2 regions of the Rhodococcus artemisiae genome follow, and region 1 is predicted to be linked to the other one. Evidence: predicted binding sites of a transcription regulator. Region 1 holds the regulator's gene; the other holds the start of a gene.
The links. Region 1 encodes LexA, which represses DNA repair genes until DNA is damaged. Its sites were predicted from a motif close to CGAACANNTGTTCG; they were not measured.
Positions count from the first base shown of each region.

Region 1 (4,423 bases):
CGACGTCGTGGACGTCTACTGGATGATCGAGGAACTTCGCGTGAGCCTGTTCGCCCAGGGAATGGGCACGCGGGGTCCGGTGTCGGAGAAACGGGTACTCAAGGCCATCGATTCGATCCGCTGACGAGGCAGACCCCGAGTCCGGCCAGGTCAGTCCATGTCGGCGGCGACATCGCGGGTGCGTTGGTGTTCGCGCAACTCGGTGATCTCGCGTTCGAAATCCTCGGCGGAGCTGAACGACCGGTATACCGAGGCGAATCGGAGGTAGGCGACCTCGTCGAGGTCGCGCAGCGGTCCGAGTATCGCAAGCCCCACCTCGTGGCTGGGAACCTCCGGTGCCCCCTTGGCGCGCACAGCGTCTTCGACCTGTTGCGCAAGCTTGTTCAGGGCGTCGTTGTCGACATCACGTCCTTGGCAGGCGCGCGCGACGCCGCGCACGACCTTCTCTCTGCTGAAGGGCTCGGTCACGCCGCTGCGCTTGACAACGGACAGCACGGCGGCCTCGACCGTGGTGAATCGGCGACCGCACTCCGGGCAGGCCCGACGGCGGCGAATCGCGGCGCCCTCGTCGGCTTCGCGCGAATCGACGACCCTCGAGTCGGGGTGCCGGCAATACGGGCAGTACATGTCGATTCCTTCGTCGCTGCCGTGATGGCCGCGACGTCGCCGACGAAACGATGCCGTGTTCGTAGGATCGATCTCGCCCGGGGGCAGGGTCGTCCCGACGCGACCACACGGGGTGGTGTGACTGACAGATTCAGACAATACCCGCACGTGTGGTGTGCTCTTCGAGTCCGGGTGGGTCTTCACCGCACCGTCATCTACCACCGGTGACCGCTTCCCCTGCCCCAGCGGGCGACGCTGCGTCGGTCACGACCGGTATCGAGTGAGCGGCTTCCGCTACGACCTGGCTCGTACGGATATGCGCGATGCACAGGATCGCCGTGACCGCGACGGCCGTGAACACCACCGTGGCGAGCACCTGCCACAGCGCGTGCCCGTGGCCGGCGCGGACAGCGGGCGGGTGAGCGCAGGACGTCCCCGCGTACCGCACCGGGTATCGATGGTCGCCTCCCGCCCACAGTGGTGATGCAGCCGGCGCGATCTCGATCGTGCCGATCGGCGCGGTGGTCCGGAATTCCGTCAACAGTGCTGTGCCCATCGGATCCTCCGTGGCAGTCATGGGTCGATAGGTTCGCCCACACATTCGAACGAATACCTGTTCGAAGTTTCTATCACGCGGAGGTGATCCGCGTCGCTGGTTTGTTCGAAACAATCTCGAACAGATGTTTGATATACCGCACGGATCCGGTTAGATTCGAGAGATCACACGCAACACATCAGAAACTCGACGCACGGAGGTCACGACCATGACGGACGCCAGCTCCGCGACCAGCCGGCCGAAGAAGTCGTCCGGCACCGACGGCACGGCGCTCACCGAGCGTCAACGCCGCGTCCTCGAGGTAATTCGCACATCGGTCGCCGAAAGGGGATACCCGCCGAGCATCCGAGAGATCGGAGACGCGGTCGGCCTCAACAGCACGTCCTCGGTCGCACACCAGCTACGCACGCTCGAGCGCAAGGGTCTGCTGCGCCGCGACCCCAATCGCCCCCGCGCGGTGGACGTACGAGGATTCGACGATCCGCAGGTAGCCTCCGACGTCGTCGGCGAGGTGATCCCGGCGGTCCCCTCCGACGACATCCCGTCGGCCGCACTCGTTCCCGTGGTCGGACGGATCGCAGCGGGCGGCCCGATCCTCGCGGAGGAGGCCATCGAGAACGTCTTCCCGCTGCCCCGCGAGGTCGTGGGCCAGGGGTCGTTGTTCCTACTGAAGGTTGTCGGTGAATCGATGATCAACGCGGCGATCTGCGACGGCGACTGGGTCGTGGTTCGCCAGCAGAATGTAGCCGAGAGCGGCGACATCGTCGCAGCCATGCTCGACGGCGAGGCCACGGTCAAGACGTTCAAGCGGGTGAAGAACGATGTCTGGCTGATGCCGCACAACCCGATGTTCGAACCGATCCCCGGTAACGACGCCGTCATTCTCGGCAAAGTGGTCACGGTCATCCGCAAGCTCTGACCCGCGCATTCGGCCGCACACCAGGGGCGGTTCCTACCCATTCCGACACGCCGAGGCCGGTGTGGGTCCATCTCGGTGGACCCACACCGGCCTCGCGCTGTGCATCTGCGATCAACCGCGCGTCGATCAGATGTCCAGACCGCGGCCGATGACCTCCTTCATGATCTCGTTGGTACCGCCGTAGATCTTCTGGACCCGAGAATCGAGGTACGCCTTGGCAATCGGGTACTCACGCATGTATCCGTAGCCGCCGTGCAATTGGAGGCAGCGGTCGATGAGCTCGACCTGCTTGTCCGTGGTCCAGTACTTGGCCATCGCTGCTTCCTGCACAGTGAGGGCACCGGCATTGAGCAGCTCGACGCACTTGTCCACGAACACTCGAGCAAGCAGAGCTTCCGTCGACAGCTCGGCGAGCTCGAATCGGCTGTTCTGGAACCGTCCGATCGGCTTACCGAATGCCTTCCGATCGCGGCAGTACTGGATTGTATCCTCGAGAACCTGCTCCATCGCTGCGGCCGCGACCACAGCGATCGAGAGCCTCTCCTGCGGAAGATTCTGCATCAGGTAGATGAACCCCAGGCCCTCTTCGCCGAGCATATTGGCGGCGGGGACACGCACCTCGTCGAAGCTCAGCTCGGCGGTATCCTGCGCATCGAGACCGATCTTGTCGAGGTTGCGGCCACGCTCGAAGCCGGGCATACCGCGTTCGACGACGAGTAGGGAGAATCCCTGTGCCCCCTTCTCCGGGTCGGTGCAGGCAACCACGATCACCAGGTCGGCGTTGATCCCGTTGGTGATGAACGTCTTGGATCCACTCAGGACCCAATCGTCACCGTCGCGAACCGCGCGGGTCTTGATGCCTTGGAGATCGCTGCCGGTACCGGGCTCGGTCATCGCGATCGCCGTGATGATCTCGCCCGAGCAGAATCCGGGGAGCCACCGCTTCTTCTGCTCCTGGTTCGCGAGATTCAGCAGGTACGGTGCCACGACGTCGTTGTGCAACATGAAACCGACCCCGCTGTATCCACCGCGGGTGGTCTCCTCCGTCAGGACGACGTTGTAGCGGAAATCGTCGACGCCGCCGCCACCGAACTCTTCGGGCACCGCCATTCCCAGGAAGCCTTGGGCGCCCGCCTTCTTCCACACCTCACGATCGACGATCTTGTCCTTCTCCCACTGCTCGTGGAAGGGTGCCACCTCCTGTTCGAGGAACTTCCGGTACGACTCACGGAACAGGTCGTGTTCGGGCTCGAAAAGGGTGCGTTCCATCTGCGCTCCTGTCAGTGACGACGTGGACATACCCACGGTATGCACGCGGCCTGACCGTGACGCTGACAGGAGCGAGCGGATTTTGTGACCGCGACAACCTCGATCGTCAGCGGCGCAGATCAGCCAATCGACGAAGGATCGGGTATGCCACGAGGATTCCCATCGAACCCCATGCGATCCCGCCGAGCTCGACCGATCCGATAGAGAGCGTCAGGTCGCCGATACCTGCAACAAGTGCAGCCGCCACGACCGTGAGATTCACCGGGTCGGTGAAGTCGATCTTCGCATCCATCCAGATCCGCACGCCCAGAAGTCCGATCAACCCGTACAGGACGAGCGTGGCACCGCCCAGAACGCCGTCGGGCACTGTGAACACGAGTGCCCCGAATTTCGGGGAGAACGCCAGAATCACCGCGGTCACTGCAGCCACCCAGTACGCGGCCGTCGAATACACCCGGGTCGCGGCCATCACACCGATGTTCTCGGCGTACGTGGTGGTTCCCGATCCTCCGCCTGCTCCCGCGAGCGTGGTGGCCAGACCGTCGGCGAGCAGTGCGTCGCCTGCGACATCGTCGAGATTGCGGCCCGTCATTGCGGCAACAGCCTTGACGTGACCTACGTTCTCCGCGACCAGGACGATGACCACCGGCAAGGCGAGCAGCACAACCGACAACTCGAAGGTCGGTGCGCGCAATTCGGGCAGGCCGAACCAGGCTGCCGCCTTCAGTGCATCGACTCGGTCGGGCGCAAGGCCTCCGGTGACCCATGCGAAGATCCATCCGATGACCACGCCGACGAGGATGCCCAGCCGGCCGAGAAGGCCGCGGCCGAGCACCGTCACCACGAGGATCGATACGAGCGTCACCGTACCGATCAACGGTTGGGCTTCGAACGATCCGGCAGCGGTCGGTGCGAGGTTGAGACCGATCAGTGCGACCACGGCGCCGGTCACGACAGGGGGCATCACGGCGTCGATCACCCGCGAGCCGAGCGCCTTGACGATCAGGCCGACGACGGCGAGCACGACGCCGGCCGCCACGATACCGCCGAGCTGCGCGGCCGGACCGCTCCCC
Region 1 covers NZ_JAUTXY010000001.1:469,713-474,135, forward strand. Annotated here, with positions in the region: gene hrpA (ATP-dependent RNA helicase HrpA) at 1-124, shown strand, start outside; gene nrdR (transcriptional regulator NrdR) at 151-627, opposite strand; gene Q7514_RS02325 (hypothetical protein) at 818-1,183, opposite strand; gene lexA (transcriptional repressor LexA) at 1,371-2,081, shown strand; gene Q7514_RS02335 (acyl-CoA dehydrogenase family protein) at 2,208-3,350, opposite strand; gene Q7514_RS02340 (uracil-xanthine permease family protein) at 3,457-4,423, opposite strand, start outside.

Region 2 (4,423 bases), on a different contig from region 1:
TCAACGCTCGACGTTGCGCCGTCGTCGCAGTCCGGTACGTCCGCCCGTGCGCCAGCGGCACGCCGTGTTCGTCGAGCAGGATCCTGGTGACCTGGCAATCACACGCGAGCATCCGCGCGGCATCGAGCGACAGCGGCCCGGCCCACGACTCGGTCGCGTACCCCTCCTCGGGGCTGTTCGCGAAGAGTTCTTTGATCGCGGTGTTCTCGGTCAGATCTGTGATCGACGCGGTGACCGTCACATGCGGTTTCACACCGCCTTCGACGGGGACGAGACCGGCGGCTTCGACGCACTGCAGAAGCTGATCGAAGGCGTCGGCGTTGCGCCGCGAGGCCGGCCGATCGTCTTTGACACCACCCACCTCGGGCCTCGGTGCCGCCAGCGGGGAAAGCAGATGCCGCAGGCGTGCGCCGGTGACGGCGTCGAATTCTCCTTTGATCGCCACTCGCCCGTGCAGAGTGGTGGAGACGAACAGTTCGTTGCGGGTGGTGTCTTCACCGGGTGGTGGTCCGTCGTCGGTGCTGTAGAGGTGTTCGAGTCGGCGGATCAGGGCTCGGACGGTGGTTTTGGTGGCGACCTTCTCGCTGGCGTGGTCGATGAGGATGGTGCGGGCTTTGTCGAAGTCGCAGGGGTTCATGGTGCGGGGGTAGTGCTGGCAGAAGTAGGCGATCCGGCGGGCTTTGTCCGCGTCGAGCAGGCCGGATGAATAGGCTGTGCGGACTTCCGGTTCGAGCCGCAGCAGGCGGGCGAGTGTCTCGATGCGGTGGCATTGACCGATTTCGAGGTTGGTTGCGGCGGCGAGCCAGTGTGCGGGGCTGCGGTAGCCGCGGTCTGTGACGGTGTCGCGTTCGAACATCGCGATCATCAGGTCTACCCGTTGTACCTGGAGGGTGTGGATCTCGGCGGAGACGGCGAGTGTCTCGGCCATGAGTTGTGTGTCGTTGAGTTTCCAGAGTTCCCCACCCATGATCAGATATTATCGAACAGAATTGCGAATAACAAGAGAAGCCGAACATTTATTCGACTTCTTTCGAGGTTGCCGCTCACGTGGGTCAGCAAGCCACTAATCTCGATCCATGCGCATTCATCTCGGACCCGGGCACGACGACCATCTCGCTACTGCGATCGTCGAGGGCGGGGGGACACTCGCCGAACTCGACGACGCGGATGCCCTCGTGTGGGACGGCGGTCCCGACGATTTCCCGAAAGACCTGCCCGACCACATCCGTTGGGTACAGCTCACCTACGCGGGTATCGAGCCGTTCTTCCGGGCGAGGCTCATCGACGACCGGCGCATCTGGGCGAATGCCTCTGGTGTGTATGCCGACAATGTCGCCGAATATGCAGTCGCGGGTCTGCTCGTGGGACTGCGCCAGTTCCACTCGTCACTGGCCGCAACGACCTGGCAGAAGGACGAGATCGACCCGCGGGTGCGGACACTCCACGGATCGACCGTGGCGATCGTCGGATGCGGTGGGATCGGCCGGGCCATGATCCCGCGGCTGCACGCTCTCGGTGTGGAAGTGGTGGCCGTCAACCGCTCAGGCCGTCCGGTCGACGGAGCGAAGAGCACGTTGCCGTCGACTCGCACCGCCGAAGTGTGGTCCATGGCCGATCATTTCGTGATCGCGGCTCCCGCAACCGGAGAAACCGATCGTCTTGTCGACGCCGCAGTGCTCGAAGCGATGCCGGACACCGCATGGCTCGTCAACGTCGCTCGCGGCAATCTTGTCGACACGGACGCGCTCGTCGATGCGATGCGGGCGGGGAAGGTCGCCGGTGCGGTGCTCGATGTGACCGATCCGGAGCCCCTGCCCGATGGCCACCCGCTGTGGGATCTCGACAATGTGGTGATCACCCCGCACATCGCCAACACCCGGAGTCACCTCACCGCGAACTTCGCGCCGACGCTGCGAGAGAACGTGCGCCGATTCATTGCGGGCGAAGAGTTGCTCGCTCGGGTCGAGCCGAACGCCGGGTACTGACCCTGTGCCGAATCCTGCGCCACGATCATGAATTGTGGCGCAGGATTGCGGTCCCCTTCTCGAGGTCTACATCGAGTGGGGGAGCTGCCGTGGAATGGTCGATCCGGGAGATCTGCTGTCGCTGTTGTTCTTCGACGACGTGCCGGTACGACGGCGACATCAGCGATTGCATCTCACCGAACACTCCCGCGCTCGCGCCGGAGGGGCGGTTGCGTTTACGCCAATAGACCCAGCCGCGTCGTTCGGCGAACAGGCCGAGACGGTCGATCGCGAACACGAGCAGCAGCACGGCGACGATTCCCACGGCGGTGTACACGAGGCGCTCCTTCGGTGGCGGTCCGCTGTCGACGATACGTGTGCCCATCGGGGTCGTCGTGAGATCGAGGCGTCGAATCAGTCGAGCAGGCCCGCCGTGCGCTGTTGCCCGTGGCGGCGGGGGAGATGATGCCGATCGGCCACCGGCATGAGGTTTTCTGCCGTTCATCAGAGCACCGCTCCCCGTTTTTCGAACGTATGTACGATGGTGTGTAGCGTGCGACGTCGGAGGTGGACATGGGATGGGACAACGGTCCGCCGACCTGGTCGGAATTGGAACGCGTTCTGTCCGGTCGGCCGGCCCCGGAACATCCCGGTGACGGCAACGATGCTCCCGCCTGGTCGCGCACCCGCCCCGACTACGAGGGGAAGGTGCAGTTGCCGCACGGCCCTGTGGTGCCGTACGCCGAACTGCACTCGCACTCGGCCTACAGCTTCCTCGACGGCGCCTCCACGCCCGAAGAACTCGTCGAGGAGGCCGTCCGGCTCGGACTCGACGCACTCGCACTCACCGACCACGACGGTCTCTACGGTGTGGTGCGGTTCGCAGAGGCCGCACGTGAACTCGACATGCGTACTGTCTTCGGAGCCGAACTGAGCCTCGACGACGCGCACCTGCTCGTCCTCGCCCGCGGTGGGGAAGGCTATCGCCGCCTGTCGCGACAGATCGCCGCCGCGCACCTGGCCGGAGGCGAGAAGAACAAACCCCGCTACGATTACGACGCCCTCACCGCTGCTGCCGGGGGGCACTGGCAGATCCTCACCGGATGCCGCAGGGGACATGTACGTCAGGCCCTCGACGCGGACGGGCCCGACGGCGCCGACCGCGCACTGCGCGATCTCGTCGACCGATTCGGAACCGAGCGCGTCACCGTCGAACTCACCTGGCACGGCCTACCCGACGACCACGAACGCAACACCGTTCTCGCGGAACTCGCCGGGCGATACGGACTCTCGTGCGTGGCGAGCACGGCTGCGCATTTCGCCGCCCCGAACCGGCGACGGCTCGCGATGGCCATGGCTGCAATCTCCGACCGGCAGAGTCTCGACGCCGCCGCAGGCAGACTGCCTCCGGTCGGTGGCGGCCACCTGCGATCGGGTGCGGAGATGGCACGCCTGTCCGAGGCGTTTCCCGGCGTCGTGCAGGCCGCCGCGGACCTCGGCCGCGAATGCGCCTTCGACCTTCGCCTCATCGCACCGAAACTGCCGCCGTTCGACGTACCCGACGGACACACCGAGCAGACGTGGCTCAGTGAACTCACCTACGACGGGGCGCTGCGCCGATACGGACCACCGGAGCACTGTCGGGAGGCCTACCGGCAGATCGAACACGAACTCGCCATCATCGGACAGCTGGGCTTCCCCGGATACTTCCTCGTCGTCCACGACATTGTGCAGTTCTGCAAGAACAACGACATCCTTTGTCAAGGAAGAGGATCCGCGGCCAATTCCGCTGTGTGCTATGCGATCGGCATTACCAACGTCGATCCCGTCGGCAACGGTCTGTTGTTCGAGAGGTTCCTGTCGCCGGAGCGTGACGGGCCACCGGATATCGATCTCGACATCGAATCCGACCGCCGTGAAGAGGCCATCCAGCACGTCTACGGGAAATACGGACGCACCCACGCTGCGCAGGTGGCCAATGTCATCACCTACCGCGGTAAGTCCGCGGTGCGCGACATGGCGCGCGCACTCGGTTATGCGCAGGGGCAGCAGGACGCGTGGAGCAAGCAGGTCAGCCGCTGGGGCGGGGTGGGCCCCGGATCCGATACCGCGACCACTACCGATATCCCGGAACCGGTGCTCCGGCTCGCAGCTCAGATCGAGGGCCTGCCGCGACATCTCGGAATTCACTCGGGAGGGATGGTGATCTGCGACCGTCCCGTCGCCGATGTCGTCCCCATCGAATGGGCACGGATGGCCGGTCGCACCGTCCTGCAATGGGACAAGGACGACTGCGCCGCCGTCGGACTCGTCAAATTCGATCTGCTCGGCCTCGGCATGCTCTCCGCGCTGCACTACATGATCGATCTCGTCGCCGAACACGAAGACATCCACGTCGATCTCGCGCAGCTCGATCTGTCGGAGGAAGCCGTCTACGAGATGCTGCGCCGCGCGGATTC
Region 2 covers NZ_JAUTXY010000003.1:38,387-42,809, forward strand. Annotated here, with positions in the region: gene Q7514_RS07740 (HNH endonuclease signature motif containing protein) at 1-967, opposite strand, end outside; gene Q7514_RS07745 (D-isomer specific 2-hydroxyacid dehydrogenase family protein) at 1,077-1,985, shown strand; gene Q7514_RS07750 (DUF6191 domain-containing protein) at 2,011-2,349, opposite strand; gene Q7514_RS07755 (error-prone DNA polymerase) at 2,538-4,423, shown strand, end outside.
Region 2: the regulator LexA is predicted to act here: its motif matches at 2,492-2,505, upstream of Q7514_RS07755 (error-prone DNA polymerase).